DNA from 3 places in the Kosakonia sp. YIM B13571 genome. Region 2 is predicted to be linked to each of the others. Evidence: predicted binding sites of a transcription regulator. Region 2 holds the regulator's gene; each other region holds the start of a gene.
The links. Region 2 encodes LexA, which represses DNA repair genes until DNA is damaged. Its sites were predicted from a motif close to TNCTGTATGTACATACAGNA; they were not measured.

Region 1: the regulator LexA is predicted to act here: its motif matches at 6,375-6,394, upstream of sulA (SOS-induced cell division inhibitor SulA).
Region 3: the regulator LexA is predicted to act here: its motif matches at 1,466-1,485, upstream of dinG (ATP-dependent DNA helicase DinG).

What each region holds. Positions count from the first base shown of each region.
Region 1 covers NZ_JBHZPL010000001.1:205,126-216,074, reverse strand. The annotation lists gene pqiB (intermembrane transport protein PqiB) at 1-301, shown strand, start outside; gene pqiC (membrane integrity-associated transporter subunit PqiC) at 298-870, shown strand; gene rmf (ribosome modulation factor) at 1,124-1,291, shown strand; gene fabA (bifunctional 3-hydroxydecanoyl-ACP dehydratase/trans-2-decenoyl-ACP isomerase) at 1,366-1,884, opposite strand; gene ACFX4O_RS01100 (AAA family ATPase) at 1,954-3,714, opposite strand; gene matP (macrodomain Ter protein MatP) at 3,897-4,349, shown strand; gene ompA (porin OmpA) at 4,427-5,476, opposite strand; gene sulA (SOS-induced cell division inhibitor SulA) at 5,844-6,353, opposite strand; gene ACFX4O_RS01080 (TfoX/Sxy family DNA transformation protein) at 6,572-7,192, shown strand; gene yccS (YccS family putative transporter) at 7,186-9,315, opposite strand; gene ACFX4O_RS01070 (YccF domain-containing protein) at 9,333-9,779, opposite strand; gene helD (DNA helicase IV) at 9,902-10,949, shown strand, end outside.
Region 2 covers NZ_JBHZPL010000009.1:15,069-26,017, forward strand. The annotation lists gene ACFX4O_RS18320 (maltoporin) at 1-277, shown strand, start outside; gene malM (maltose operon protein MalM) at 386-1,336, shown strand; gene ubiC (chorismate lyase) at 1,517-2,014, shown strand; gene ubiA (4-hydroxybenzoate octaprenyltransferase) at 2,028-2,903, shown strand; gene plsB (glycerol-3-phosphate 1-O-acyltransferase PlsB) at 2,944-5,367, opposite strand; gene ACFX4O_RS18345 (diacylglycerol kinase) at 5,498-5,866, shown strand; gene lexA (transcriptional repressor LexA) at 5,975-6,592, shown strand; gene dinF (MATE family efflux transporter DinF) at 6,674-8,008, shown strand; gene ACFX4O_RS18360 (CsbD family protein) at 8,187-8,396, shown strand; gene zur (zinc uptake transcriptional repressor Zur) at 8,679-9,194, opposite strand; gene traF (conjugal transfer protein TraF) at 9,478-10,794, shown strand; gene dusA (tRNA dihydrouridine(20/20a) synthase DusA) at 10,877-10,949, shown strand, end outside.
Region 3 covers NZ_JBHZPL010000001.1:405,055-416,003, reverse strand. The annotation lists gene ACFX4O_RS01965 (beta-glucoside-specific PTS transporter subunit IIABC) at 1-25, opposite strand, end outside; gene licT (BglG family transcription antiterminator LicT) at 329-1,168, opposite strand; gene dinG (ATP-dependent DNA helicase DinG) at 1,500-3,653, shown strand; gene ybiB (DNA-binding protein YbiB) at 3,679-4,641, shown strand; gene ybiJ (DUF1471 family protein YbiJ) at 4,755-5,015, opposite strand; gene ACFX4O_RS01940 (DksA/TraR family C4-type zinc finger protein) at 5,301-5,567, opposite strand; gene ACFX4O_RS01935 (flavin reductase family protein) at 5,665-6,279, opposite strand; gene rlmF (23S rRNA (adenine(1618)-N(6))-methyltransferase RlmF) at 6,377-7,312, shown strand; gene ybiO (mechanosensitive channel protein) at 7,302-9,539, opposite strand; gene glnQ (glutamine ABC transporter ATP-binding protein GlnQ) at 9,654-10,376, opposite strand; gene glnP (glutamine ABC transporter permease GlnP) at 10,373-10,949, opposite strand, start outside.

The DNA of each region.
Region 1 (10,949 bases), on a different contig from region 2:
CCAACAAACGCTTAAACGTCTGCAAACGACACTGGATAACCTCAATAAATTGACCGCCAGCCAGTCGATGCAGCAATTGCCCACAGATATGCAAAGCACGTTACGCGAGCTCAACCGCAGTATGCAGGGCTTCCAGCCGGGCTCCGCCGCTTATAACAAAATGGTGGCGGATATGCAGCGCCTCGATCAAGTGCTGCGTGAACTGCAGCCGGTGCTGAAAACGCTCAACGATAAGAGCAACGCGCTGGTGTTTGAAGCGAAAGGGAAACCCGATCCGCAGCCGAAGAGGGCAAAAGAATGAAAAAGAGCGCATTAGCGATGCTGGCGCTGTTGCTGACAGCTTGCAGTAGTGGTGGTGATAACAAAAGCTACTATCAACTGCCTTCGCCGTCGCAAGTAAAGGTGCAGGAGATGGCCGGGCAAAAGCAGGGAAATCGGCAATTGTGGGTTGAGCAGGTTTCGGTACCTGATTTCCTCGCGGGTAATGGCGTGGTGTACCAAACCAGCGATGTGCAGTACGTCATTGCAACGAATAATTTATGGGCAAGCCCGCTCGATCAGCAACTGCGTAACACGCTGGTGTCCAATTTGAGCAATCAGCTGCCTGGCTGGGTGGTCGCATCGCAGCCGTTGGGGAGTGAACAAGATACGCTAAACGTAACAGTGACCGGTTTTCATGGTCGCTATGATGGGCGAGTGATTGTTAGCGGCGAATGGTTGCTTAAACATCAGGGACAATTGGTTAAGCGCCCCTTTCATATCGAGCTGAAACAGCAGCAGGATGGTTATGATGAAATGGTGAAAATGCTGGCGCAGGGTTGGCAACAAGAAGCTGCCAGTATTGCGAATGCGTTAAATCGTCTGCCATAAGTAAATCTAAACACTATAAAAACCGCTATATGCGAAAGCTATGGCGGTTTTTTTATGTTTGGGCACAAACCATTAGTTGTGCTAGCTCACATTTTTTGTACAAATGAATTTTTGTGTAGCTCACATTTATGACACTGGCGTGAATTTTGCGCATTGACGACGAACTCTATTCAAGGTATTTGTGACCTGTGGCTGCACATTAAGTGACCACTGTTTTCTTTTCCACCAGATCAAATAATGAGGGAAACGAGGCATGAAGAGACAAAAACGCGATCGCCTGGAACGGGCACATCAACGTGGTTATCAGGCTGGTATTACCGGGCGTCCGAAGGAAATGTGTCCCTACCAAACCCTGAATCAAAGGTCCGAGTGGCTGGGAGGCTGGCGAGAGGCCATGGAAGACAGGGCAGTCATTGCCTGATTCTGTCTCTTTAAAAAAGAAACCTCCGCATCGCGGAGGTTTCGCCTTTACTGGGGTATGTAAGTAACCCGATATCAGAAATTAGACGTGTCCTGGAACAGGCCCACTTTCAGGTCAGCAGCAGTGTAGATAACGCGGCCATCAACCAGCACTTCGCCATCCGCCAGACCCATAATCAAACGGCGGTTCACAATGCGTTTAAAGTGAATACGGTAAGTCACCGTTTTTGCCGTTGGCAGTACCTGACCGGTAAATTTCACTTCACCGACGCCCAGCGCGCGGCCTTTGCCTTCGCCGCCGAGCCAGCCGAGATAGAAACCAACCAGCTGCCACATTGCATCGAGGCCGAGGCAGCCTGGCATCACCGGGTCGCCAATGAAATGGCAGCCAAAGAACCACAGATCCGGGTTGATATCCAGCTCAGCTTCAACGTAGCCTTTATCGAAGTTACCGCCGGTTTCAGTCATTTTGACCACACGGTCCATCATCAGCATGTTCGGTGCTGGTAATTGCGGGCCTTTCGCACCAAACAATTCACCACGACCAGAGGCAAGAAGATCTTCTTTTGTATAGGATTCGCGTTTATCTACCATGTTCTCAGTAAGCCTTATTTGTAGTTTCGGACGCAGGATAGCTAACACGTGTACGCTGAACAAGTCCGATCAGTTTCGGATAAACAAGTTCAACCAGCGAAGCGGCCACGGGAAGCGGTGGCGCGCATCCTGCTGCGTTGCCTGCGCGATACGTTCCTGGATGAGTTGCTTAAGGTTGTTTTGCCCTTCGGCATCCCACGACAAGCCCGTTAATAAGGGTAGCGCATCCATCATGTCATCCACGGCCCAGATGAAAAATTGCTGCGCCTGGATAGCATCCAAGAGTTCCTGATGCAGGCAGAGATGGCGCACATTTGCCGAGGGGATAATCACACCTTGTTTGCCTGTGAGCTGGCGCTGCTGGCAAATAGCGAAGAAGCCCTCGATTTTTTCATTCAGGCCGCCGACCGGCTGAGAGCGACCAAATTGATCCACTGAACCGGTGATCGCAATACTCTGATTAAGCGGAACTTCAGACAGTGCGCTGATTAAAGCGCACAGTTCAGCCATGGATGCGCTGTCACCGTCGACTTCGCTGTATGATTGTTCGAAGGTGAGTGAGGCGGAGAAGGGAATCTGTTGTTCCAGATCCAGCTCTGCCATCAGGAACGCTTGCATGATCATCATGCCTTTGGCGTGGATATTACCGCCCAGCTCAGCTTTGCGCTCAATATCGTTAAACTCGCCATCACCAACATGTACCACACAACTGATTCGCGAGGGCTCACCAAAGGCGCGTGGATGCCCCGGAAACTCAATAACGGACAGCGCATTGATTTGACCGATGCGTTCTCCTTCGGTTTCGATCAGGATTTGCTCAAGCAGGATCTCATCCTGCATGCGTTCCGCCAGGAAGCCTTCACGCCACTCTCGCTGAGCAAGCATTGTCTGGAATTCTTCCCCGCTGAAGGTTTCATCGGTGGACATGGCTGCCACTTCTCGCAGTTGCCGTGACAACCACATTGGGCAAAGTGGTAATGTTTCCTGATCGCCTGTGTAGCGGACGGCTTCACGAATGAGTTTTGACCATGCATCAGCCGCAGGAACAGGCAAGTGCGCATCGCGTGCGGTTTGCTCGACCCACTGGCACCATATGGACATTGTTTCAGCATCGGCAATTTGCAGCGTTTCTTCGTATTCGCTGTAAATTGCCTGCGATGCGAGTTCCGGCTCCATTTCCTGGAAATCCGCCAGTGATTCACGTTCACCCACCAGGATGACTTTGAGATCCATCGGCATGGGCGGCACAATGACGGGCAGGGGGCGCGATTCATCAAAGGAAACCCAGTCAAAACGACGCTGCGTTACCATGGTTTTCAGGCGCATCCACAGAAGCGGCTGCGCGAGCAGAGTACGTAAGGAAATAATCAGCACCCCACCGTTTGCCTGGTGGACGAGACCGGGTTGCAAAGTGATTTCCTGATTAAACTGGCGAAGGCAGCCAAAAAGTTGTTCTGCCTCGACCCATTCGGCGATTACGGTCGGTTTGTCGCCGATAAAATTTGCCTGCATATTAGCAGAAGGTTCAAAGCGAATCGCTGAACCATTAACATGATATTGGCCGCCAGAAAATGGGCGGGCTTCAGGAATGAGCATTTCGGTGGCGCTGGCAATAAGCGCAAGATATTCGGCTTCTTCTGGTGCTTTAGCCAGCAAAAAGCGTGACGTCGCCTGCGGATAGAGCAATTGCTCCAGCGCGTACTGTAATCGGGGTTGCGTGTCGGCCAGGGAGAAGTCCGTTTCGCGGGCTATTTCGGACGATTCAAACACTTCCTGATAGCTGGTGGTATCAGGAACCAGGTCGTTCCATTCAAGTTTTGTAATGGTCAAAGTCGTTTTTTTAGTCTGATGTCAAAGGCGCGATTATACCGTAAACGCTCGTACAGCACACATTGATTACACGCTTTCGCGACGCGAACGTTATTGCCTTAACCGGGGTAGTGATTTCTTTTCAGCAGAGTTGGAAAAAACTGATATTCTGAACTGAGTTACACGGTCACGTTGAGAGCGCAATGAAATATCAACAACTGGAAAATCTCGAAAGCGGCTGGAAATGGAAGTATCTGGTAAAAAAGCATCGTGAAGGGGAATTAATCACGCGCTACATAGAAGCCAGTGCCGCTAAAGACGCGGTCGATTTATTGTTGACACTCGAAAATGAACCCGTACAGGTCAATGACTGGATTGGGCAGCATATCAATCCGGCATTGATTAACCGGATGAAGCAAACTATCCGCGCCCGCCGCAAACGGCATTTCAACGCCGAACATCAGCATACGCGTAAAAAATCGATCGACCTGGAATTTGTGGTCTGGCAGCGTCTGGCTGGGTTAGCGCAACGCAGGGGAAAAACGCTTTCTGAAACGATTGTCCAGCTGATCGAAGATGCTGAACACAAGGAGAAGTACGCATCTCAGATGTCCACGTTGAAACATGACCTGCAGGCATTACTCGGGAAAAAATAGGTTTGGGGATTATCCCTACATATAATTTCAGGCAATAAAAAACCCCGCCGATGAGCGGGGTTTTTTTAGACGGAAACTTAAGCCTGCGGCTGAGTTACAACGTCTTTGCTACCTTTAACTTCGATCTCAACGCGACGATCCGGTGCCAGGCAGTCGATCAGCGCTGCACGCGGTTTCACGTTGTCACAGGTGCTGCCGGTAACCGGGTTGGATTTGCCCATGCCACGTGCGGAGATTTTGTTAGCCGGGATACCTTTAGAAACCAGGTAATCAACTACGGATTGTGCACGTTTCTCAGACAGACCCTGGTTGTAAGCGTCAGAACCGATACGATCGGTGAAGCCCAGAACCACTACGGAACCGTCTTTCGGATCCAGGTTGCTCAACTGACCATACAGCTGATCCAGCGCCTGCTGACCTTCCGGTTTCAGCGTCGCTTTGTTGAAGTTGAACAGAACGTCAGACTTCAGAGTGAAGTGCTTGGTCTGTACTTCCGGAGCCGGAGCCGGGGCCGGAGCAGCCACTACCGGAGCAGCATCTTCCTGCTGGCCGAAGCGGTAGGAAACACCTACGCTCAACATGCCGTTATCCGGACGAGCACCAACGGTGCTTGCATCACCGATATTGTTAACCCACTGGTATTCCAGGCGGGTAGCGATGTCGCGGGTAACTGCCCATTCAACACCACCAGCGAAGACCGGGGAAACACCGGTATCGTGATCTTTGAAGCCCTGGTTGTTCTGAGCATCTGCACGCCAAACCATACCACCCAGACGAGTGTACAGGTCCAGATCGTCAGTTACCGGGTAACCCAGTTTAGCCGTCAGTTGAACGCCCTGAGCTTTGAACGCGCCGTTAACGGTGTCGCCTTTGTACGGCATACGACCCAACCAGTCATAGCCCAGTTCGAAACCTACGTACGGGTTAACCTGGTAGCCACCGAACGCACCAGCACCCAGTTGGCTTTCGTGGGTCGGGCCATCGTTCTGCCATACCGCACCTTTGTCATGATACTGGGACCAACCCAGTTTACCACCTGTATACCAGGTGTTATCTTTCGGAGCGGCCTGCGCTACGGTAGCGAAACCAGCCAGTGCCACTGCAATCGCGATAGCTGTCTTTTTCATTTTTGCGCCTCGTTATCATCCAAAAATCGCCATGGGAATCTCTGTTGAGAAGCCACGGTTAAATCCTTCACCGGGGGCATTGCTCACTGACAACTCTGCAGATATCTTTACCGATATCTTTGGCTTATGCCGAGCACCCCTGGCGATGTAAAGTCTACAACGTAGTTGGAAACTTACAAGTGTGAACTCCGTCAGGCATATGAAAAAAAAGGCTTTGTATACACAATATTTAACACTTCTGATTAATATTTCGCCACGGCTCTTTCCGTACAAAGCGCGCTACACAGGCTTTCGCGCTGTATTTTGACGATAAATTTTAAGCCCTGCCCTTACGCAAAAATTATCCTAGGAAAACTCTTAAATTTACTCAATGATACAAATTCGAGTGAATTTTTATCCCAGAAAGCTGTCTCGCAGCCAGAGGATCGTGGCGTATTGGGCGCATAACGAAGCCTATCGCATTGCCTTCTTCTGCCGCCATAGCTAATAGTCTAAGTTCCTCAGCCGTCAACTCTTCAGAATGCCAGCCAATAACAACGCTATAGTTGCCGGTGCGCAGTGCCTTGATCATTGAGTCCAGCGTTACGCTTGGAGAGAGCTGGTTCACCTGCATTACCTTGGTGAGGGGTAACCCAGCGGATTGCACCCACTCACGGCTGAGCTTTTGTTGAGGCGTCAACCACAGCTGCCAACGGGATTGTTGCCCGAGTTGCTGCAGCAAAGGCAGTAAAAGCAGCTGCGTCATCCAGGGCTGGTCCTCACGATAGACCATTTCGCTAATCAGCCCGGTAGTGATGCTGGAGGTCTCAACGTGATTCAATTTGTTGAGTGTAGAAGCGAGTGTTGTCGAACGATTAGCATAGCCTGAAGTGTACATAATCAATCCAGCCCTGTGAGTTACTGTATGTTTATACAGTAACCTTTGCATGCTCAGAGATCAACCTCATTTTCTGAAACTATCTCGCATTTTTGTTTCGTCCCCGTCATGTAATGAAAAATTTGCTTGCTGTCTTGCTCACAGTTGCCTATGTTCCTGCATAATGGTTTCACTAATCGCAAACTACCTTTTACTACGTGATTTATAAGGGAAAAATCATGGAAGACCTATCTTATCAACGGATATATCAGTCGCGCGAATACCTCATGCCTCTCGGAACAATTTGTCACCGCGCTCATTTTGGCGGTTACAGCTTGTCTGTGGATAAAACTGTTTTCGCGATGGTTGCCGAGGGGGAACTCTACCTTCGAGCATGTGACGAGAGTGCGCAATACACGGTTACGCAAGATGCTCCTTTGCTGGTATTCAACAAACGCGGGCGTCAGGTTTCGTTAAATTACTACTACGTTAGCGAGAGTTTGTGGCGCGATCGCTCGCTACTTCTGCAACTTTCGGCACTTTCACTCGATGCTGCCCGGCGTGATAAAGATCGGCGCAGTGCCAGGACGCGGTTGCGCGATCTGCCTAACCTAACTTTTCAACTTGAAGCCCAACTCCATGAAGCAGGTGTTCTGGATGCACATACATTGCGAATGCTTGGGGCGAAAGTTTGTTGGCTTAGATTGAGAAAAACAAATGAGCATCTGAGCGCAAAAGTGCTTCTCGCACTGGAGGGCGCAATTGTTGGGCTTCATGAGGCTGCGTTACCGGCGCCTCGACGCCGGGAACTGATGGAGTGGTTTAAGGGGGTTTTGAAGAAAGGCGCAAACCCTTATTGAGTGATTTGGCTTTTCAGCCGGCTGACTTCAGGCAATAAAGCGATCAGCAGGCCAATCTGTTGCAGTACCAGTGGCTCTTTGCTATCCGGGCGCGGTTCCAGATGTTTAATGCGTTGGGATAGATCGACAAGGGTATCCTGAACACGTTTTTGGTCTGCTGGTAGGTGATGCAGGGCATCGTCAACATAGCAGACTGCATCATCAAGCAAACGTAGAATATCCGGCTGGGATAGCTGCTCACGATGTGCGCCAAGTGCGGAAATATAACTGGTAAAGGTATGATTCAAACACAATAAACGGAACGCGGCATCGCGAAGTTCAGGTGAGGTTCCGGGTTCGGAAGACATATTTGAAACGACCGATGCCAGTTCCGCGTCACGGTTATAAGCATTACGTCTGGCGATGCGGTAAGCAAGACGGTTATCGCGTCCCTGATGGTATTGTTCAAGAATGGCATCAAGGTAGCGGCAGTTCGCGTCGAAGGCTTGCTCTGTGACACGGGGCAGGTGTCGAAAACGCCAGTCCGGCCAGATAAAACTCACCGCCGCCCAGGCGATAGCACAACCTATGAGCGTATCAAGAATACGGGGAAGCGCGACTTCAAATCCTTCGCCCAGTAAGTTAAAGCACAACAACACCAGCAATGTAATAAACATCGTGGCATGAGCGTATTGCACTGTTCGGAATGTGAAAAACAGAACGCCGGTGATGACAATGAGTATCAGTTGCCCTTCATGTGATGGAACGAAGTAAAGTACCGGCAATCCGATCGCAACCCCAATCAGCGTACCAATTACGCGCAGCCTCAGGCGGTGGCGAGTGGCGTTATAGTTAGGCTGGCAGACAAACAGACTGGTCAGCAAGATCCAATAACCATGCTGTAGCCCCGTTATTTGGATAAAAGCATAGCCGATACATAACACCACCGACATGCGCACTGCGTGGCGAAAGAGTGCGGATTCGGGCGTCAAATTATTACGTAACCGCTGCCGTATGTCGTTAAAACCACTCAGGCTATCGTCCGAAAGCTGATTTTCAGTGTCATTTGATAATGCGTGCTGTGGCTGCCCGGATTCAATAGTTGCTAACTGAGCGTCAATAGCCCTTAGGTTATCCAGAAGAAAACCAAGTGCTTTTATATGCTCCTGAGGCGTGATGCCATTGGCACGAAGGCGATCAAGTGCCGCGTCAAGGTGGGTAAATGCCCGTTCGAAGCGAGTATCGTGTTGATACGGAGTGCGTAGCAAAATGGCGCGTGATAACTGAGCGCACGCATGTGATTGCATGGAAAGTAAGCGCTGAAAGCGGAACATCACGTCGCTATAACGAAAGTGTTCGCGCAGTGTTTGATATTGGATATGCGACGAACTGGCGCGTTCGTGAATATCTTGCGCCGCAAAATAGTAATGCAATGTTTGACGTGTGCCGCGCTGCCCACGATCTCCGCGCAAACGCGTGAGCAACGTGGCTTTGGTTTGATTGAGCGTGTTCACTAACTGGCCATTCGCCAGTGCTAAATCATAGAGCGGCGCCTGGCTATCATCTTCAATATCCGGATCGAATAGACGTGATTTCAGTTCAAGGTATTGCGCCAGTTGTTCATAGCAACGCGCCAGATTGTCTTGTAGAGCGCGAATGGGGAAAACCAGATGTCCAACCAGCGTCAGCAAATTAAACCAAATGGCACCGGCCAACAGCAGTAGTGGTTGCTGATACCACTGTTCGAAAAGGGAAATCCCCAGCATGGTGTAGACCGCAATGAGCAGTGCCCCAAAAGCAATGGTGGCGTAACGCTGTCCAAGCCCGCCAAGCAAGATGAAGCCAATGGTGGATGTCACTAGCCCAAGCGCAAACAACCATGGCCACGGGAAGAGTAACTCCACGGATGCAGACGCAATAAAAAAGCACACTAGCGTAATTATCAGGTTTTTCAGACGCCCCGTCAGGCGGTCATCCAGATCGGCAAGTGCGGCGGCAACGACGCCAAGCGTTAACGGGATGGTCAGTTTCACCTCGCCGAGTAGCCAGGGCAGCAAAGCAGTCCCGCAAAGCGCAATAAAAATTCTGACGTTATAGAGCCAGGCACTGTTCCATGTATAACGGCGAAGCAGAGGACTTAACATAATGGCAAGCGATCCGATTATTGAAAGCGACGATGCGCATTGGCTTCACGGGCTGCGCGAGCGGTTTCTACAGATACCACCCGACGGCCAACTGGCCACAGTGCAATCGCAGCGATTTTAAAGTTCGCGACGCCAACGGGAATGCCGATGATGGTAAGACACTGAGTAATACCGGCGGTAATATGCATAATGCATAGCCACCAGCCAAACAGAACAAACCAGACAATATTCAATAATGTCCCACCCGCATTTAGCAGGCTGTTTTTGCTCTGCGGTTCGAGTTCATCAATGTGAATGGCTTCATTTCCCCAGGGGATAAGTGAGAGCTTTGTGATTTCCCAGCAGGAACGCGTCAACGGCAGAGTGATAATGAGCAGGGCGCTAATTATTGTAGCGAGTAGCCACCCGAGTGTAGTGGCGAAACCACCAAGCACAAAATTTAGAATATTCAAAACAGTACGCATAAAACCTCAGTACAAACCGGTCGGTAGTGAATGCCGGTAATTGTAACGATTATTTGGGCTGGAGCGCCAATTCTCTGGCAGGTAAACTGGCAATTATTGTCACAAGTTGAGAACGATAAGTCATGGAACTGAAAGCGACCTCACTGGGAAAACGTCTGGCGCAACACCCTTATGATCGCGCAGTCATTCTGAACGCCGGCATTAAAGTGGCAGGTGACAGACACGAATACCTTATCCCGTTCAATCAGTTGTTGGCGATTGAATGCAAGCGTGGGTTGGTGTGGGGAGAGATGGAATTTCAGCTTGCCGACAACAAAGTAGTTCGTCTTCACGGAACGGAATGGAGCGAAACACTGCATTTTTACCATCTCTTAAATGAGCGCTGGAACCGGTGGAGCGCGGAAATGAGCGAGGTCGCTGCCGGGGTTTTATCTGAGCAACTGGCGCTGATTTCCGGGCGTATTGAGCCAACGAAATGGCTTACCCGCAAGCAACTTCAGGGGGTACAGCAGCAATTGCAGCAGGCGTTTGCTGCGTTGCCGATTCCAACAAGCCGATTACCGGAGTTTGATAATTGCCGTGAGCTTTGGCGTCAGTGCCAGTCGTGGTTAACGGATGTTGAGAAGCGCCGGACACAGCACAATCAAACTTATACTGAAACGATGGTTACTCAGTACGCCGCTTTTTTTGAGCAAGTTGAAACATCTCCTTTAAACCCGGCGCAGGCGCGGGCCGTGGTCAACGGTGAGCACTCTTTATTAGTGCTTGCTGGCGCGGGGAGCGGAAAAACCTCGGTTCTGGTAGCCAGAGCTGGCTGGTTGCTGGCTCGCGGCGAAGCCTCGGCGGATCAAATCCTGCTGCTTGCGTTTGGTCGCAAAGCTGCCCAGGAGATGGATGAGCGTATCCAGCAACGGCTACATACCGAAGAGATTACCGCGCGCACTTTTCATGCGCTGGCGTTGTATATCATCTCCCAGGGAAGCAAAAAGGTGCCCGCGTTAAGCGAGCTGGAAAATGATACGTCGGCTCGCTTGTCCTTGCTAACAGACACCTGGTGCCAGCAGTGCAGTGAAAAGAAAGCACAGGCGAAAGGGTGGCGTCAGTGGCTGGAAGAAGAGATGGAATGGGAAGTCCCTGAAGGCAATTTTTGGGAAGATGCAAAATTGCAAC
Region 2 (10,949 bases):
ATCCCAGCAAACGGGCGATCGCAACAGTCAGTACAAAATCACCCTGGCGCAACAGTGGCAGGCGGGCGACAGCATCTGGTCTCGTCCGGCAATCCGCGTTTTCGCTACCTACGCCAAGTGGGATGAGAAATGGGGTTACGTGAAAACGGACGCCGATGGCAACACCTCTTCCCTGGCTGCGAGCAATGGCGCGACTACACCGTTTGGCTTTGGCACCAATAGTCGTGGTAACGACGATGAGTGGACCTTCGGTGCCCAGATGGAAATCTGGTGGTAATGCTTAAACACCCGCTGTAATGACCAAATGAGGGGCGCAAGCCCCTCAATCTTAGGTGACGCGCGCTATTGCCTGGCCAACGCTCACCGCGCAATCAAGGTGATCATAATGAAAATGAAAAAAAGTCTCGTCGCACTCTGCTTATCCGCAGGGCTGCTGGCTGCGGCTCCCACTATGAGCCTGGCGGCAATTAATATCGTGCCGCAGGATGTCTCTGCAGCACCGTCCATTCCTGCTTCAACGCTTCAACAACTGCACTGGACGCCGGTTTCACCTTCGCAAACGCTGACCAGCGATGTCTCTGCCGCCGGGCAGACGCTGAACGCGGGCGATATTACCGGCCCGGTGATGGCGTACAGCGTTCCGGCGAACATCGGCGAATTGAACATTACACTGACCAGCAAAGTGAACAATGAGAGCGTTTATGCGCCGAACGTGCTGGTACTTGATCAGAATTTCACACCTGCAGCCTTTTTCCCGTCCAGCTTCTTTGCGTACCAGGAGCCGGGCGTGATGTCGGATAACCGTTTAGAAGGGACGATGAAACTGACCCCGGCGTTGGGTCAGCAGAAACTTTATCTGCTGGTATTTACCACGCAAAAAGATCTGCAAAAAACCACGCAGATGGTGGATCCGGCAAAAGCCTATGCCAAAGGTAACGGCAACGCCGTACCGGATATTCCCGATCCGATTGCCCGTCATGGCGTGGCAGGTTCACTGGCGCTGAAAGCCAGCACCTCATCCTCTTCCAGCATTTTAGTCGGCCCGCTGTTTGGTTCTTCTGGCCCGGCTTCCGTTACCGTAGGCAATACCGCCGCACCGGCTTACAACACGCAACCGGCTCCGGCTGCCGCGCCAGTTTCGGCTCCTGCGCCAGCGCCGGTAGCGAAGAGCGAGCCGATGCTGAACGATACAGAGAGCTACTTTAACCAGGCCATCAAACAAGCCGCAAGCAAGGGCGATATTGATAAGGCGCTGAAATTATTGAATGAAGCAGAACGCCTCGGGTCGAAATCCGCCCGTGCCACTTTTATCAGCAGTGTAAAAGGCAAGGGGTAATCTCTCCCCACAATGCTGATATTTGCAGCAACTGGTGCGTCGCCTGACGCACCTTTTTTTCCGGCGCAGATGCGCGCTGTTGCGCATCTGTTGCGCTGATGAAAACTGAAAGAAGTTTCCCCGCCCCGTGCGCCGGTTCTGCGATACAATAACGCTACGTTATGTACCGGAGAGTCAGGCATGTCACACCCTGCGCTTACGCAACTGCGAGCGCTGCGCTATTTAGACGCAATTCCCGCGCTTGAACCGCAACTGCTCGAGTGGCTGTTGCTGGAAGATTCAATGACCAAACGTTTTGAGCAGCAAGGCAAGACGGTCAGCGTTACGCTGATTCGGGAAGGCTTTGTGACGGTGGATGAGATCGCCGAAGAACGCGACAGTCTGCCGAAGGAGGACCGTTACTGGTTGCGGGAAATTATTCTCTGCGCCGACGGGGAGCCCTGGCTCGCCGGACGCACTGTGGTGCCGGAATCTACGCTGAGCGGCCCGGAACTGGCGCTGCAAACCCTGGGTAAAACGCCGCTTGGGCGATATCTCTTTACCTCATCTACGCTTACGCGTGACTTTATTGAAATTGGTCGTCATGAGCAGCTTTGGGGACGCCGTTCCCGCCTGCGTCTGAGCGGGAAACCGCTGATGCTGACCGAACTGTTTTTGCCTGCATCGCCGCTGTACTAAGAGGAAAAAGAAAATGGAGTGGAGTCTCACGCAGAATAAGCTGTTGGCCTTTCACAGGCTTATGCGTACGGACAAACCAATTGGTGCTTTACTGTTGCTGTGGCCAACGTTGTGGGCGCTGTGGGTGGCAACCCCAGGCGTGCCGCCGCTGTGGATTTTGCTGGTTTTTGTCGCGGGCGTCTGGCTGATGCGCGCCGCCGGTTGCGTGGTCAATGACTATGCGGATCGTAAATTTGATGGTCATGTTAAACGCACGGCGAATCGCCCTTTGCCAAGCGGCGCGGTAACGGAAAATGAAGCGCGCGTGCTGTTTGTGGTGCTGGTGCTGCTGGCCTTCGCGCTGGTGCTGACGCTGAATGTGATGACTATTTTGCTCTCCGTCGCGGCGCTGGCGCTGGCGTGGGTTTACCCGTTTATGAAGCGCTATACACACCTGCCACAGGTGGTGCTCGGCGCGGCATTCGGCTGGTCGATTCCAATGGCCTTCGCGGCCGTGAGTGAAACTGTACCGCTGAGCTGCTGGATCATGTTCCTCGCCAATATCTTGTGGGCGGTGGCGTATGACACGCAGTACGCGATGGTTGACCGGGACGACGATGTGAAGATTGGCATTAAGTCGACGGCGATTTTGTTCGGTCGCTTCGACAAGCTGATTATCGGAATTTTGCAGGTGGTCGTGCTGGCGCTGATGGCGTCTGTTGGCTGGCTAAATGGCCTGGGTTGGACGTACTACGGGACGGTGCTCATCGCTGGCGCGCTGTTTGTTTATCAGCAAAAGCTGATTGCGGGTCGTGACCGGGATGCCTGTTTTAAAGCGTTCATGAATAATAACTATGTGGGGCTGGTGCTGTTTTTAGGGCTTGCGTTGAGTTACCTGCATTTGCCTTGAATTTTTTCCCCTCTCCGTGAAGAGAGGGGAAAAGTTACCATCACACTTCTGCTTGCGTCGCGCTCTCAATCGTCAGACGTACATCCGACGTTATCAAGTCCGCCAGCATCTGGTACACGTTTAAGGTACGTGCCGGATCCGCATCACCAGTATCACTGATATAGCCTTCATCGCGCAGCGTCAGCACCAGCGTACTGAACACCGCCTTATCGAAGAACTCCGGCGCGTTGATGCCATGCAGCACCGACAGGCGTTGCGCCAGCGTGCGGCTCTCTTTTTCCAGCGTGCTGCGGTTCATCGCCGGGTTGGCGCTCAGCAGCCAGAAGGTAATGGCGTAACGCTGTAAGGTTTCGCGCGCGCCTGCCGCCAGCAGTTGCAACGTGCGGGAGTGCGTCGGATTGATGCTCAGACGATCGTCTTTCACCGTCAACAAGCCCTGGCGCAACAGCTCTTGCGTCAGGTTCTCCAGCACTGGCGCCAGCTCCGCTTTTTCCCAACGCAGGAACAACTCGGCTTTCAGCATTGGGTAGAGTAACTCGACGTGGCGCAGGATCTCGCTACGTGAAATGGCACGGTGCTGGGTGACAATCGCTGCCAGCAGCGACGGCAGCATCAGCATATGTGCAATATTGTTGCGGTAGTACGTCATCAACACCGCCTGCTCACGCGGCAGAATGATGATATCGCCGATGGTGTCTTTCTCGACTTCGAACTTGTTCATCTGCAGCGCGTGGTCGATAAGCTCGCTGGCGCTGGCCGAAGGCGTGGTCGAATCCGGGGAATAAGGCACGTTGCGCATCAGCTCGAGATAACAGCTTAACTGCTCGGTCAGTTGCTCGCGCGTCAGTGAACGCTGGCGGGAAGCCAACAGCGCGGTACAACACAGGTTCATGGCGTTAGCCGCACCGGCGTTGTTGATACGCACCATCAGGTCAGCGGCAATGGTGTTCACCGTTGGTGTTAACCACGCCGGACGGATGGATTCAATGGGATCAATGGCTTCGCGCCACTCCGGAACATGATGATTTAGGTAGTTCATCAGCGGGATCGGTTCGCCGAAGTTCACATAGCCCTGACCGAGGTTACGCAGCTTGCTTAAGCCCCGTACCATCTGCAACAGGCTCTCTTTCTCTTTCGTCGCGCCACGCAGCTCTTTGGCGTAAGTACCTACTTCCATCACGTGTTCATAACCGATGTAAATCGGCACCAGCGTGATTGGACGCGTGCCGCCGCGCAGCATCGCCTGGATGGTCATCGACAACGTACCGGTTTTCGGATCCAGCAAACGCCCGGTGCGCGAACGTCCACCCTCAACGAAGTACTCCACCGAATAACCACGGCTGAACAACTCGCCCAAGTATTCGCGGAACACGGTGGAATAAAGCTTGTTGCCTTTAAATGTCCGGCGAATAAAGAAAGCACCCAGGCGGCGGAAAATCGGCCCGGCAGGCCAGAAATTCAAGTTGATACCGGCGGCGATATGCGGCGGCACCAGCCCCTGGTGATAGAGCACATAGGAGAGCAGCAGGTAGTCCATATGGCTGCGATGGCAGGGCACATAGACAATTTCGTGACCGTCATGTGCAAGCTGGCGTACGCGCTCAGCGTTATGCACATTAATGCCCTGATAGAGACGGTTCCAGGTAAAACCCAGAATACGGTCAGTCAGGCGGATCATCTCGTAGGAGAAGTTCGCGGCGATCTCTTCCATCAGCGCGATGGCGTTTTGCTGCGCCTTATCATGGGAGATTTTTTTGCTGCGCGCTTCATCTTCAACGGCGCGGGCAATCGCCTTGGACGAGAGCAATTTGTTAAACAAATCCTGACGGGCCGGCAGGCGTGGACCTACTGCGGCCAGACGCTGGCGGGCAAAGTGCATACGCGCCACGCGCGCCAATTTCTGCGCGATAATTTTATCGGTACCGTGTTCGGTCGCCATACGACGCAGCGAAACCGGCGGTGAAAAACGCACAAAGCTGTCGCGGCCAAGCCAGGAAACAGCAAAGAATTTCTGGATGCCGTTCAGCATACGCAGCGGCGGGTTAATTTCGCCTTTTTCACGCCCCGGTGAACGACCAAACATCACCGATACCGGCACCATTTGCACATCCAAATCAGGATGGCTGCGGTGTAAATCCAGGTAGTCGTGGAACAGCTTGATCGACTCTTCTTTTGGCGCGTAATAAGTGAACACGCGCGGGCCGCCGTGGATAAACACGAAACGCGGCAGCAAAGCGCCGTCGATTTCCAGCGGTTCCATGGGATCGGGCAGCTCATGTGCCAGACACTGCGCGCGTAGAGTCAGTAAATCTGCCTTTGAGTTATAAGGCAGCACGTACATGATGGGACGTGACGTATCGAGACCCAGCTCCTGTGCAGGTTCTGCGGGGATCGATTTACTTTTTACCAGTACGCTTAATGGTAAATTCAGTAACTTGTAGTAAATTCGTGGCCAGCCGGACATAAAGGATGTAAAGCCTCTGGTTAATAGTGCCATTGCGCCGCAAGAATATCAGAAAGCACACATAATTTCTGTTGTACCGCTGCGCGCTTGCTGAGACATTGACGCCAATTTAATAAAAAGGTTCTTTTAAATGGCTAATAATACCACCGGTTTCACCCGGATCATTAAAGCCGCTGGATATTCCTGGAAAGGCGTTCGCGCCGCCTGGATCAATGAAGCGGCATTTCGTCAGGAAGCCGTTGCGGTTACCCTGGCAATTATAATCGCTTGCTGGCTCGATATTGACACAATGACGCGCGTACTGCTGATTGGTTCTGTGACGCTGGTGATGATTGTCGAAATTCTGAACAGCGCCATCGAGGCCGTGGTCGATCGTATTGGCTCTGAATTCCATGAACTTTCCGGGCGAGCAAAGGATATGGGCTCAGCGGCGGTGCTGATGTCTATCCTGTTGGCGATGTTTACCTGGATCGCATTACTCTGGTCGCATTTTCGATAACGCTTCCAGAATTCAATAACGTTCTGGTTTTTTGCTTAAATTTGGTTCCAAAATCGCCTTTAGCTGTATATACTCACAGCATAACTGTATATACACCCAGGGGGCGGGATGAAAGCATTAACGGCCAGGCAGCAAGAGGTGTTCGATCTTATTCGCGATCGCATCACTCAAACCGGTATGCCACCAACGCGTGCGGAAATCGCACAGCAATTGGGGTTCCGTTCCCCAAATGCGGCGGAAGAACACCTCAAAGCGCTGGCGCGCAAAGGGGTTATCGAAATCGTATCTGGCGCATCGCGTGGTCTTCGCCTGCTGCTTGAAGAAGAAGAGGACGATATCGGCTTACCGCTGATTGGTCGCGTCGCGGCGGGTGAGCCTCTGCTGGCGCAGCAGCATATCGAAGGCCATTACCAGGTCGATCCGAGCCTCTTTAAACCCCATGCGGATTTCCTGCTGCGCGTGAGCGGCATGTCGATGCGTGACATTGGCATTATGGACGGCGATCTGCTGGCGGTGCACAAAACGCAAGATGTGCGTAACGGCCAGGTCGTTGTTGCGCGTATTGAAGACGAAGTCACGGTCAAACGTTTGAAAAAGCAGGGCAACACCGTTGAACTGCTGCCGGAAAACAGTGAGTTTTCCCCGATCGTCGTCGATCTGCGCGATCAAAACTTTACCATCGAAGGGCTTGCGGTCGGTGTCATTCGTAATGGCGCGTGGTTGTAACGCACATTCGCTCTGCTGCGGAGCTGATTCAGGTTCCGCAGCGATCTCCTCTTTTCCCTCAATAACATTCACATTCATACCATGCCACTGCTAACCACATCCGACAAAGCGCTCTGGCGGCTTGCACTGCCGATGATCTTCTCGAATATCACTGTCCCGTTGCTGGGGCTAGTGGATACGGCGGTAGTGGGGCATCTGGACAGCCCGGTTTACCTGGGCGGTGTGGCGATTGGCGCAACGGCAACCAGTTTCCTCTTTATGTTGCTGCTCTTTTTGCGCATGAGCACCACCGGGCTAACAGCTCAGGCGTTCGGCGCGAAGAATGCGCCCGCGCTGGCGCGTGCGTTAGTCCAGCCTTTGCTGCTGGCGCTGGGCGCTGGTGTACTGATTGCTGTGTTGCGCACGCCGATTATCGGCGTGGCGCTGCATATCACCGGCGGTAGCGAGGCGGTGCTGGAACAGGCGCAGCGGTTCCTGGATATTCGCTGGTTGAGCGCACCCGCTTCGCTGGGCAACCTGGTATTGCTCGGTTGGTTGCTCGGCGTGCAGTATGCGCGCGCACCGGTGATCTTGCTGGTGGTGGGGAACCTGCTCAACATCGTGCTCGATCTGTGGTTGGTCATGGGGCTGCATATGAATGTGCAAGGTGCAGCGCTTGCCACGGTGATAGCGGAATACGTCACTTTCGTCATTGGCTTGTGGATGGTGCGACACGTACTGGTGATGCGCGGTATTCCATTGCTGACGTTGAAAAATGCATGGCGCGGCGGCGTACGGCGTTTGCTGGCGCTGAACCGCGATATCATGTTGCGTTCGTTGCTGCTGCAACTCTGCTTTGGTTCGATAACGGTGTTTGGTGCCCGCCTCGGTGATGAGACGGTGGCAGCAAACGCGGTGCTGATGATGTTTTTAACCTTTACCGCTTATGCGCTGGATGGTTTCGCGTATGCGGTTGAAGCCCACTCCGGGCAGGCTTACGGCGCCAGAGACGGCCGTCAATTGATGCATATCTGGCGGGCTGCTTGCCGGCAGGCCGGTCTGGTGGCGCTGTTCTTTGCCGTTGTGTATGCGCTGGCGGGTCAGCAAATTATCGCGTTGTTAACGTCGCTACCCGCCCTGCAACAGCTTGCCGGGCATTATCTAATTTGGCAGGTTATGTTACCGCTAGTGGGGGTGTGGTGTTATCTGCTGGACGGTATGTTTGTCGGTGCGACGCGCGCGGCCGAAATGCGTAACAGTATGGCAGTGGCGGCGGCGGGGTTTGCCGTTACGCTACTCACCGTGCCTGTTTTGGGTAATCACGGTTTGTGGTTGTCGCTTGCTGTGTTTCTTGCTCTGCGTGGGCTGACGCTGACGCTAGTATGGCGTCGCCACTGGCGTGACAACAGTTGGTTTGCTGCGAGTGATCCTTCCTGATAGCACTTTATCCCTGCTTTAGCGCTCTGCTTTTCTTGTCTCGTTTACGCTGCTTTTATCTTATTAGATGGTTAAAGATTCCGAATAAAATCCATAATGCCGAATCCCTGACTACAATAATCAATACGTTCAGCACGGCGAGAACGTCTATTTTTAACCGAACGATAAGGAGTCCATGATGAATAAAGACGAAGTCGGCGGTAACTGGAAGCAGTTTAAAGGCACTGTGAAAGAGAAATGGGGCAAACTCACCGATGACGATATGACGATCATTGAAGGTAAACGTGATCAGTTGGTGGGTAAAATCCAGGAACGTTACGGTTACGCGAAAGATCAGGCGGAAAAAGAAGTGACGGACTGGGAAACGCGTAATGATTACCGTTGGTAGCCAGCACATCCCCTCATATATGTTAACTCTCTGAAGGCTACCCTGCCCGAAGGTACAAGGATGTACCACCCCCCTTCAAATTTCACATTCATCAGCACGAACGGCCTCCACTCGGCATACAAGCTTCCACACTTTACGCTCTAGGCCACATCTCTCTATCGCGTTTTATCAACGGTTGACCGACGCAGGTTCCCCCGACATTTGCTCGCTTGCCGCCTTTAGAATGCGAAATTTTTCGCGAAATGTTGTGTGTAATGAATAGCCAATAAAAGAGGTGATAAGTTAGCGCGGTTTTTTCTTTACCTGGACGCTATGGTCATGCTGGCAGTGATCGTGATGTCGGCAGGCTTCCACTTCCACGCAGGCCGCACATAAGCCATGTGCTTCAATCACATTATGCCGCAGGGCAAAACCCATTTTCGCCGCCAGCGCATGCATAATATCTTCTACCCCTTCGGCCTGTTCTTCTTTCACTGAACCACAGCGATCACAAATAAACATCGCAGAAGTGTGCGTCGGCTGGTCAAAAAGGTGGCACAGCACATAGCTGTTAGTGGACTCAACCTTGTGGACAAAGCCTTGCTCCAGCAGGAAATCAAGCGCGCGATAAACCGTCGGCGGTTTTGCTTGCGGCTCGCTTTCACGCAGCAGATCGAGCAGATCATAAGCACTTATCGCGCTTTGTTGCAGGCTTAGTAATCGCAACACTTCAAGGCGCTGGGGAGTCAGGCGCACATTGCGCTGCGCGCACAGCTTTTCAGCCTGCACTAACATCTCTTGCGAAGTGGTCTTATCCATTGGCGCTCTCTGGTCGATGAGAATAGAAACCCACACTTTACCATGTCCTGCCGGAAACGCCGAGATCGCCGCCCGTAAACTCCTTTCCACACTTTCCTTCCCGAAATGAATATCCTCTTCTATAAATATTGAGAGTTTCCTCAATAACTATAGTGTTCGTATATATCCTGTACGTTCACCTGATTTAGCTTCTTTTTTGGTCGTTGTTCGCAGCAATAGTGAATTCCTGTTTGTTTTAAAATAAACAGGCTTAAAAAACTCATCTGGCTACGAGACACATATTGTGAATAAAAAATGTAAACTTTCAGCGGTCGCTATCGCTGTCTCCTTCTTTGCGGCAAATCAAGCCGGGGCAGCCAATACCTGGGCAGAAGCACGTAACGATGCAATGGGAGGAACGGGTGTTGCATCGGCAAATTATGGTAGTGGAGCACTCATAAACCCGGCGCTGCTGGCGAAAGCCAAGCCGGAAGATAACGTCACAGTTATCCTGCCGAGCATTCAGGCGCAAATTACCGACAAAGATAACCTTCGCGATGAAATTGATAACATCAATGACAAAATTGATGGTTACAAGAACGTGGTCGATAACCTGACCGCCGCGCAGATCATTGCCAACCCGATTGGCACAGTAAATCAGTTCCAGAGTGCGGCAAAAGACCTGGCTGACGAACTGGTGTTTCTGAAAGGCAAAACCGCGCAGGCTAAAGCTGCCGCTGGCCTTGCGGTCAGTATTCCGAACGATGTGCTCTCGCTGGCTTTTGTCACCAAAGCGTATGCGCACGCCCGCGTAAGCTCGAATATTGATCAGCAAGATATCGATTACCTGCGCAGCATCCAGAACAGTACCACGGTGGCTGCCGGTGAAGCGCTGGGAGCGGTGCTCTCGCCAAACGGTAGCGAAGAGATCACCAAAAACCTCAACTCCACCGCAGCGGGCCGTGCGGCAATCGTCTCCGACTTTGGTATCGCTATGGCGCGCCAGTTTGAAGTCGCTGGCGTGCCTCTATCCCTTGGTGTGACGCCGAAACTGCAAAAAACGTGGGTCTACAACTACACTGCCTCTATTTATGACTACAAAAGCAGTGACTTGAGAGACAGCCGTTATCGTACTGATGACACTGGCTTTAACATCGATGTTGGTGCTGCGGCGGACTTTGGTGAAAACATCACTGTTGGCTTAACCGGCACCAACCTTATCTCCCGTGATATCGATACTCAGGATATTCGTATTCGCAATGGTAGAACCGGTGACGTCACCAATTACAAAGACACCTACCAGATTAGCCCGGTGGTGACCGCTGGTGCGGCCTGGCACAACGATCTGGTGACATTAAGCGCCGACGGGGATTTAACTGAAACCAAAGGCTTTAAGAGCGAGAAAAACTCCCAATATGTGGGCGTTGGTGCGGAAGTTCGCCCGCTTAGCTGGCTGGCGGTACGTGCCGGTTACCGCGCGGATGTGAAAGGCGATGATAAAAACGTCTTCACGGGCGGTGTCGGTTTTGCACCGTTTAACCGCGTCCATGTCGATTTGATGGGGCTGGTCGGTGAAGATGAAACCTGGGGTGCTGGCGCGCAGTTGAGCGTCACCTTCTAAGGTTTAGCCGGAGGCGCTGCGCCTCCGGTTTTCCCTGTGCTATAGTAGCGCCCCTTTTTCATTCGATGCTTAAATATTCGCCATGCTGCCACACAATCAGTCCGCTACTTTTCCTGCCCATCGTTTCTCCATTGCGCCGATGCTCGACTGGACGG
Region 3 (10,949 bases), on a different contig from region 2:
GCTGCGCGGTATCCTGATAGTTCATGGTCATTCCTCCAGACTGACACCTGCGGTGCAGGTGTCATAACAATTACCGGTTACCCACCGGCGCTTTGTTCTTCTGGGGTTTGCCTGATTTAACAGTAACAAGCCTGGAAAGAATTCATACACTTCATACTTCAAACCACAGGAGGGCTGGCTTTTGCCCGGCTCATCCATGCGCCGTGTTCAAATCGGCGCCTTGCCGATTTGGCACTCACCCTGTCACTTACTTTTGTAAACTCCGGGGATTTACGGCGCTGCCACGTTCCTGTGATTCACACTCTCTGTACCTGACTAACAACCGTGATTACGGCTCTGCCCGCTGTACCACGTTTTCGATATGCACGGTCAGATAAAGTTTTTCCGAATTGCTCATCGTGTGGTGATAATTCTTGCCGACAAATTCGTTAATCGCGTCAACGCATTTCAGGGTGGTTTGATAACGACGCTGCACCATGGCAAATAACTCTTCGTCGTCATTATTTAACACCACACCATCAATCACCCGTTGAGCGAAAAACTTTAAATGGGTAATGAAACGCTGGTAATTCAGACTGTGCTCGTCGAGCGGCAGGGTGAAAAAGTATTTAACGATATTCTGTAACTGATAAATAAGCCGTGTAATTTTTGTGGTTTTACCCATCGTATCATTCAGCCCGGCATTCACTATATGCAACGCGATACTACAGGCTTCACTGTCGGGTAATAATGTGCCGGTACGCGCAACAATCATGCCGATCGCCTGGCGGCCAATGGCGTACTCTTCGGTGTAGAAATGGCGCACTTCCCACTCTAACGGATTGGGTAAAACTTCATTTTTTTCTACGCGTTGTAGCGCGAAGTGCAAGTGATCGGCCAGCGTAACGTACAGACCTTCGCTTAATTTATGCGAAAGCGTGGAGCGTGCCAGCGCAACAATATCGGCGGTGAGTTGCACTATTTCCACCGGCACTTCGCTAACCAGATCTTTAAAACGTGCGGAGACTTGAGAGTCCTGCAAATGGAATATTTTCTCGATGGCTTGCGCATCGACGCGTGCGCCGCTTTGAGTATTAAACCCTAAGCCGCGCCCAGTCAGAATAACCTCAAGGCCATGCTCATCAATGGCGCTGACAACGTTATTATTTAATATTTGTTTGACCAGCATCGCCAACTCCTGCAAACAAAAACGGGCAAAACGTAAATACAGCAGCGAGCGGATGTCGCCCTCTTTCTCTGCATTTAGGTTTTGCCCGATATTCGGTAACAAGCGTAATGCAGGTAAAAACTAGCATTGCCTGAATAAATGATCAACGCGACCTGAAGGGCAATGGCGAATGGATCTGCCAATTTGTGATCGGCGTTGTGAAAAATATCCTGTATCCGATCAGTGACGCGTGGAATATGTGGACGTGCTTCCAGCCAGGCAAAAAGGGTTATCCTACGGGCGCTAAAAATGCCACAATAGTGTCTGTTTATACAGTATTTCAGGTTTCCTCATGGCCCTTACCGCCGCGCTAAAAGCGCAGATTGCCGCCTGGTATAAGGCGTTGCAACAACAGATCCCGGACTTTATTCCCCGCGCGCCGCAGCGGCAGATGATTGCTGACGTGGCGAAAACGCTGGCGGGGGATGAAGGGCGTCATCTGGCGATTGAAGCGCCGACCGGCGTGGGGAAAACGCTCTCCTATCTCATTCCGGGCATCGCCATCGCGCGTGAAGAGCAAAAAACGCTGGTAGTTAGCACGGCTAACGTGGCGTTGCAGGATCAGATATTCAGTAAAGATCTGCCGCTGCTGCGCAAAATTATCCCCGATTTACGCTTTACCGCCGCGTTTGGCCGTGGGCGCTATGTCTGCCCGCGCAACCTGGCGGCGCTGGCAAGCAGCGAGCCGAACCAGCAGGACCTGCTGGCATTTCTGGACGATGAGCTGACACCTGGCAACCAGGAGGAGCAGAAGCGGTGTGCGGCGCTGAAAGCTGACCTCGACAGCTATAAGTGGGATGGCCTGCGCGATCACACCGATAAGGCGATCACCGATGATTTGTGGCGACGTCTCAGCACCGATAAAGCCAGTTGCCTGAACCGTAACTGCCACTACTACCGCGAGTGTCCCTTTTTTGTCGCGCGCCGCGAAATTCAGGAAGCTGAAGTCGTGGTCGCCAACCACGCGCTGGTGATGGCGGCGATGGAGAGCGAAGCGGTGCTACCGGAGCCAAAAAACCTGCTGCTGGTGCTGGATGAAGGCCACCATCTACCGGATGTGGCGCGTGATGCGCTGGAGATGACGGCGGAAATCACCGCACCCTGGTATCAGCTCCAGCTCGATCTGTTCACCAAACTGGTGGCGACCTGCCTTGAGCAGTTTCGCCCGAAAACGCTGCCGCCGCTGGCGACACCGGAGCGGCTCAACGCCCATTGTGAGGAGCTTTACGCACTTATCGCTTCTCTTAACAACATTCTCAATCTTTACCTTCCGGCGGGCCAGGAGGCGGAATATCGCTTTGCAATGGGCGAGCTGCCAAATGAAGTGATGGAGATTTGCCAGCGGCTGGCAAAACTGACGGAGATGCTGCGTGGGCTGGCAGAACTGTTCCTGAATGATTTAAGCGAGAAGACCGGTAGCCAAGACATTGTGCGTTTGCACCGGATCATTTTGCAGATGAACCGCGCGCTGGGCATGTTCGAAAGCCAGAGCAAACTCTGGCGGCTGGCCTCAATGGCGCAGGCGTCCGGTGCGCCGGTGACCAAATGGGCCACTCGCGAGGCGCGTGACGGACAGCTGCATCTGCTGTTCCACTGTGTGGGCATTCGGGTGAGCGATCAGCTGGAAAAGCTGCTCTGGCGCAGCGTTCCGCACATCGTGGTGACCTCGGCGACGTTACGTTCGCTGAACAGTTTCAATCGTCTGCAAGAGATGAGCGGTTTAAAAGAGAAAGCCGGGGATCGCTTTGTCACGCTTGGTTCGCCGTTCAACCATGTTGAGCAGGGAAAAATTGTTATTCCGCAGATGCGTTATGAGCCGCTGATGGAAAACGAAGAGCAGCACATTGCGGAAATGGCGACCTGGTTTCGCGAGCAGGTTGAGAGTAAAGCACACCCTGGGATGCTGGTGCTGTTCGCCAGCCAGCGTGCGATGCAGCTGTTTTTAACCTATGTCGCAGACTTGCGTTTATTGCTGCTGGTGCAGGGCGATCAACCGCGTTATCGACTGGTGGAACTGCACCGTAAACGTATCGATAACGGCGAGCGCAGCGTGTTGGTCGGCTTGCAGTCATTCGCTGAAGGGTTGGATCTCAAAGGCGATTACCTGACGCAGGTTCATATCCATAAAATTGCCTTTCCGCCTATCGACAGCCCGGTGGTGATCACTGAAGGCGAGTGGCTGAAAAGCCTGAATCGTTATCCTTTTGAAGTGCAGAGCCTGCCCAGCGCGTCGTTTAACCTTATTCAGCAAGTGGGGCGGCTTATCCGTAGCCACAGTTGCCGTGGAGAAGTGGTTATTTACGATAAACGGCTGCTGACCAAAAGCTACGGTAAACGCCTGCTTGATGCGCTACCTGTGTTTCCTATTTCACAACCGGTGATGCCGGACGTTATAGTGAAGAAACCCGTGAAAAAACCAGAACAGAAGCGTCGCAAACGCCGTTAACGATGTGAGCCCGCAAGGAGTCGCTATGGATTACCGCAAAATCATTAAAGAAATTGGTCGTGGGAAAAACCACGCCCGCGACCTCGATTTCGACACTGCTCGTGGTCTGTATACGCAGATGCTGAAGGGGGAAGTGCCGGATCTGGAGATGGGCGGCATTTTGATTGCTCTGCGTATTAAAGGGGAAGGGGAAGCGGAAATGCTCGGCTTTTACGAGGCGATGCAGCAACACACCCTGAAACTGACGCCGCCGGTAGCTAAGCCGATGCCGATTGTCATTCCCAGCTATAACGGCGCGCGTAAGCAGGCGAACCTGACGCCGCTGCTGGCGATTTTGCTCAACAAACTCGGTTTTCCGGTCGTGGTGCATGGCGTCACTGAAGATCCGACACGCGTCGTAACGGAGAGCATTTTCAAACTACTGGGAATTGATGCCACGCTGCACGCAGGCCAGGCGCAGGCGAAGCTGGAGGGACATCACCCGGTCTATATTCCTGTGAGTGCACTCTGTCCACCGCTGGAAAAACAGCTGGCGATGCGCTGGCGGATGGGCGTGCGCAACAGCGCGCACACGCTGGCAAAGTTGGCAACGCCCTTTGAAAAAGACGCCGCGCTGCGTTTGTCCAGCGTTTCGCACCCGGAGTACATCACTCGGGTGGGGAAATTCTTTGCCGATATTGGCGGACGCGGCCTGTTGATGCATGGCACGGAAGGGGAAGTTTATGCTAACCCGCAACGATGCCCGCAAATCAACCTGATTGATGCGCAGGGTGAGCGCGTACTTTATGCGCGTGACGATGCTGCACCCGCGGCAAGTGACGGAGCAGCGAAAGACGCGGAAAGTACAGCGCGCTGGACAGAACGCTGCCTTGCGGGAAGTGAAGCGGTGCCGGAGTCGCTCAAAATTCAGATCGCCTGCTGTCTGGTGGCGACGGGTGAAGTGGCGACGCTGGAAGAGGGTCTGGCGCGGGTTGCGCAGAGTTTCTGACAAAAAAAAGCCCGTCACATCTCTGGACGGGCAAAAAAGGGTAACAACAGGGTTAATGAGGGGGGAGCACCTGACAGAGGGTTAATTTGCCAGGGGTAAAACGCGGTTTTCGGTTATTTGTAGATAACCGCAGTGCCGCTCAGTTTGTTATTGCCTGTAGCGGAAGTCATGCTGTAGCCCGTTGCGCCAGCGGCTTGTGCTTTCTCTGCCAGTTTGGCTTCCAGCCCGTCCAGCGTGGTCGCGCCTTCAGCGGAAACAACACCGATTTTATTCAGATTCTCTGCCTGAGCAGCGGTGACTGATTGTGCCGCGAAGGCACCGAAAGAGAGGGTGGACAGCGCGATAGCAGCAACAGCATATTTGATGGTTTTCATCGTTAATTTCTCGCAGGTTATTCTGTATGGGGGACAATGTTCCGTCGATGTGATGAGTATCACGTTTTTTGGCGGGAGATAAAATCGAAGAGAATTGACGGCCTTATTCTAAAAAATTGAACAACGATTAAAGTTTTGAATTCAAAGAAATTTAGTGATGAAAAAAGCGCAATTTACCACCAGTCGGTCTGGCACCGTTTTTCGTGGCACAATTTGCTACGTTCAGGGCGGGGTTTCGTGGATGTAAAGGCAACCGCTTGCGCTGGTTACAGACGTCAGGAAAGGTCAACGTAGCTGGCTGTCTTTCGATCCTCTGCGATTATATCCTGCAAATGTAGAATTATGTAAATCTTTCTCCTGTTGGCAGGTAATGCATAAACGTACGCCGGGAATGGCTTTACGCCGTGCTTCCGGGATTGGCTCTCCGCACTCTTCGCAAACTTTTAAACTTTCGCCAGAAGGTAAACCGCTGCGCGCACGTGCTACGGCATCATCAATGGTGCTGTCGATTTGCTGCTGCACTGCGCCATCATTTGCCCAACCTGAAGCCATAATGTGTCCTCCAAAGCCAAAACCATAATTATAGCAAACTGGACGGCGGCGCTGATGTCGAACCGGGCGAACTGTGCAATCGTTGCCCGGCAAGAGGCTAGCGGTTATCCGGGCGCGTTAAATCGAAACGCTGCGCTTCGCTAATGCCGTAATAGGCCGACGGACCACCTGCGCGTAACACTGGCTGCGCTTTCGCCGTCTGGTAGATACCGTTTTCCAGCAGCATTTCATCAATATGCACGGCAACCACTTCGCCGAGCACCAGCCAGCTATCGACCGGTGTACCGTCTGCGGCAGTAAGCTGAATACACTGCGAAAGGCGGCATTCGAAATTGACCGGGCTTTCCGCCACGCGTGGCGTCTTGATGATACGGCTGGCAACGGGCGTCAGGCCTGCGCGAGCAAACTCATCTTCGCCGTGCGGCAAAGAGGCAGACGTTTCGTTCATTGGCACAGCCAGCGCACGCGTGGTCAGGTTCCAGACAAACTCTTTGGTTTCGGTAATATTGCGCACGCTATCTTTCCAGCCGCTACTGGCAAAGCCGATAATCGGCGGGCGATAATTGAAGCAGTTAAAAAAACTATAAGGGGCGAGGTTGCGGCGGCCCTGCCCATCCAGCGAGGCAATCCAACCAATGGGGCGCGGGCCAATAATGGCATTCAATGGATCATGAGGCAGCCCATGTCCTTTTGCAGGTTCATAAAAATACATAGCGCTTTCCGGTCGTTAAAAACAGATTCTTCAGCCTCACTTATTTACCCGACCAACGTCAACGGGTATCTTACGCCGCTGCTAACAGGAGAATGCCATGAATGCCCAGAAGCCGGGTCTGCACCCGCGTAACCGCCACCACAGCCGCTACGATCTCGACGCGTTGTGCGTCGTGAACCCGTCATTGCGTGCGTTTCTTACCACTAATCCGCACGGTGAGACGACCATCAATTTTGCCGAACCGCAGGCAGTCAAAGCCCTGAACAAAGCGCTGCTGGCGCAATTTTATGGCGTTCGCGAGTGGGATATCCCTGACGGCTTTCTCTGCCCGCCGGTACCGGGGCGCGCGGATTACATTCACCATCTGGCGGATGTGCTGGCGGAAAGCAACGACGGTAACGTGCCGACGCACGCCAGCGTGTTGGATATCGGCACTGGTGCAAACTGTATTTACCCGCTGATTGGTGCGCATGAGTACGGCTGGCGTTTTACCGGCAGTGAAGTCAACGATCAGGCTCTTGCCAGCGCACAAGCTATCATCAACGCAAACCCTGGGTTGAGCCGCGCAGTGCGGTTGCGTCGGCAGAAAGATCCGGCCTCGATTCTCACCGGCATTATTCATAAAAATGAGCAGTATGATGCGATTCTCTGCAACCCGCCGTTTCACGACTCCGCGCAAAGCGTGCAGGCCGGGAGCGAGCGTAAGCGTCGCAACCTCGGGCAATCAGCCAGCGACGCCGCTAACTTTGGCGGACAGCAGCAGGAACTGTGGTGTGAAGGCGGCGAAGTGGCCTTCATCAGCAAAATGATTGCTGAAAGCCAACAGTTCGCGCGCCAGGTATTGTGGTTTACCTCGCTGGTGTCACGCGGCGATAACCTACCCGAACTGTATCGCGCGTTGACGCAGGTTGGCGCAGTGAAGGTAATAAAAAAAGAGATGGCGCAGGGCCAGAAGCAGAGCCGTTTTATCGCCTGGACATTTTTCGATGAGGCCCAGCGTAAGCGCTGGGCGCAGACACGTTTTAAAGGGTAGGTTCTGTCGGCGGTGGCGGGCTGGCGGGTGACGCTGGCTGTACTGCGTTTCCCGGTGCCGGTAACATTTGGTATGTCTGCACCGGCGGGCGCACGCCCGCGCGGTCGAAATGTTTTTTCACCATCGTGTCGAGGGCAAAACGCACCGTCCACTGTTTCAGCGGCAGAGTAGTGCAGGTGACGCGAAGCGTGAATGCCGTGTTGGTCAGCCCGACCAGCCCGGCAAACGACGGTTCGCCAATAATCAGTCCGCGGATCTCTTCCTGCTCCATCAGTTCCGCCACGGCGTCTTTTAGCGCCTGATTTGCTTTATCGGTGTCCTCCTGGCGATCAACATCATAATTCGCCACCACTGAGCCAATGCCGCGAACAAAGTTGGCAAAAGTGGTTATCGATGACCACGGAATAATGTGGTACGCGCCGGTATCCTGACGCACGCCAACGGAACGAATCGACATTCGCTCCACGGTGCCGGTGAGCGGGCCGATAGTAACCAAATCTCCGGTGTTCATGCCGTTTTCAAACTGGATGAAAATGCCGGTAATAATATCTTTCACCAGCGTCTGCGAACCAAACGAGATAGCCAGCCCGAGCGCCCCAGCCCCTGCCAGTAACGGCGCGATATTCACGCCAACTTCCGACAGCACAATCATCACCGTTATGGTGCTTATCACCACCGCCAGCGCGTTGCGAAACAGCGTCAGCAGTGTGCGGGTGCGCGCACTCGGCAGCGGACGGCCGTGAATATCCGACGCCAGCCGGTTTTCAATAATGCTGGCAAGCAGTGTCCAGCCAACGGCGGAGAAGAAGAGAATTAACGCAATGCGGATCAGGATATCGACGGTTTTCTCACCCGCACCGTAATTCAGCCAGTGCCAGACATCAAACAGCCCCCAGGCGTTCAGCAGCAGCATGATGGTTGCGCAGACCACCAGAATGCGCGCGGTTTTTAACGACGCGGAGAGCCAGCCATTGAGCCGCTTTTGTAACTCGGGGTAGTTGCGCTGTACCGGCGGCGACAGGGTGATAGTTTTATTCAACCAGCGCGACAACACGCCAGAAAGAAACGCGGCAATGCTCAGAATCGCCAGGCTATTGACCGTCGCACCCATCATAAATTTCAGGCTGTTGCCGGGGTCGAACAGCGAAAAGAAGAACAACACAATAAAGTAAGCGCTGGCCAGCCAGTGCCAAACCAACGCAAAAGCGCGGATAAACAAGCTAAAAAAGGCCAGCGAGTGATCCGCCAGTACAATCAAGTTGTGCTGAATTTGCTTCTTATTATGAAAGATAAGGTACAACGCCCATACGGTGATGCAGAGCATGATCACCACATTGGCCAGCGCGCCAAACTGCACATTGATTTGGTTGGAGATAATCGGTACGGCAACCAGCAAACCGTAGCCAATCAGGCTGCTCAGCGCACTCAGGCGCATATGCCAGTAGCGGGCGGTTTCATCGGTAATGCGAAATGGGCGCAGATCGGCAATACGCGGGCAGAAAATCAGCCGCAAGATCGCTTTAAAAAACTCAATCAGCGCAAAGGCGTTCAGAAACAGGCTTTGTTGGAACGCGATGGTACTGTTGCCCGCGTTAAGATTCGCGCTAAGCAACTGACCGACAAAAAGTGTCAATGCCAGCAGCATCAGGTCGATAATAAACGCGCTGATAATCATTGAGGGCAGTTGCAACCAGTTACTGCGGTCGCGGTTTTTACGCCTTCCCCAGGCGCCCATTTTGCGATACAGCGGCGAGACCGCTAAACGAACAAGGAACCAGAAAGCAAAAACCAGCGCGGCTAATAACAAAAAATGGCTGGCGGCATTGCTGAATGTTTGCGGGTTAAAGGTTTTATGGGGTGAACCAGTGATATTGCGATAAAGCTGAGCAAAACGTGCTGCCAGCTCTTCGCCATAATGTTCGCTAACCTCGGTCACGTTTTCCAGCACCGTTTTTTGCTCTTTCACCTCGGGCGGAGTGAGCTCCGGTACCGGTTCTTGCGGCGGCGTGGTGGCAACTTTACGTAGCTGATCAATCAGCTCCTTGCGCGAATCATCATTTTCCAGCACGTCGGCGAGTGCGGCATAAGCCGCTTTTTTCTGTTCGACATTAGGTTCGCTCGTTTGTGTGGAAGGTTGAGCGCCAGAGGCTGCGGAAGTAATACCGGGTATTGTCGCGGCCTGTAACGGCGCACACAGCAGGCCAATCAATAGCAGGATCCACGGCATTTGCTCCTCCGGTGAGAAAGTTCAGCAAAATGATAAGTATAGATGCCGTAGCGCAGCCGCGATGAAATGAGAGGAATCTGGTGAGCGCCCCTCCAAAAGGAGGGGCAGGGTAAATCAGGATACGTGTTGCAGGAATTCCTGCAGGCGCTGACTCGGTGGATTTTCGATCAGCTGTTGCGGGTTGCCATCTTCGGCAATGCGGCCTTTATCGATGAAAATCAGGCGTGAGGCCACTTTCTCAGCGAAGCCGATTTCGTGGGTCACGATAACCATGGTCATGCCTTCTTCGGCCAGATCTTGCATCACTTTCAGCACTTCGTGGCGCAACTCTGGGTCGAGGGCAGAGGTTGGCTCATCGAACAACATCATTTTCGGTTTGACCGCCAGTGCGCGAGCAATCGCCACACGCTGCTGCTGCCCACCGGAAAGCTCAGACGGATAGTGATGCCCGCGTTCGGCGAGGCCGACTTTCGCCAGCAGCTCTTTCGCCAGTTTTTCCGCATCTGCTTTCCTGGCGCCACGCACACGAAGTGGGCCGAACATGACGTTCTCCAGCGCGGTCAGGTGCGGGAACAGATAGAACTGCTGGAACACCATGCCTGCTTCCTGGCGGATCAGGCGTTCGTCCACTTTCGGATCGTTAACTTTCAGGCCATCGACAATCAGATCGCCGCTGGTGATCTCTTCCAGTTTGTTGATGCAGCGCAGTAGCGTAGATTTACCGGAGCCGGACGGCCCGATAATCACCACCACTTCACCCTGACTAACGTTCAGATCGATATTATGCAGCACCTGGGTTTGACCGAAGTGCTTGGAAACGTTTTTAAATTCAATCACAGGATTTTCATCCTTTTTTCAAGACGACGGAGCACGATGTTCAGCGCCTGGGTGATGATCAGATAAATCACCCCCACGGCGGTCCAGATTTCCAGCGCACGGAAGTTACCGGCAATGATTTCCTGGCCCTGGCGGGTTAATTCGGCTGCGCCGATAACAATAAACAGCGACGTATCTTTGATGCTGATGATCAGCTGGTTACCCAGCGGCGGCAGCATGCGACGCAGCGCCAGCGGCATGATCACGTGGCGGATAGTTTCAACGCGGGAAAGTCCCAGCGCCTGACCCGCTTCGCTGAACCCTTTATGGATCGACAATACGGAGCCGCGAGTGATTTCGGCGATATAAGCTCCGGAGTTAATCATGATGGTGATGACAGCGGCGCTGAAGGTATCGATACGAATATCGGGGAAAGCCATCGGTAAGGCGAAGTAAATGTACATCACCTGAACGACAATAGGCGTGCCGCGAATAATTTCGATGAATACCAGCGCGATGTGGTTAGAAATCCAGCCGCCATACGTACGGGCTAAACCGGCCAGCAGGCCGATAATGATGCCGCCAGCCAGACCG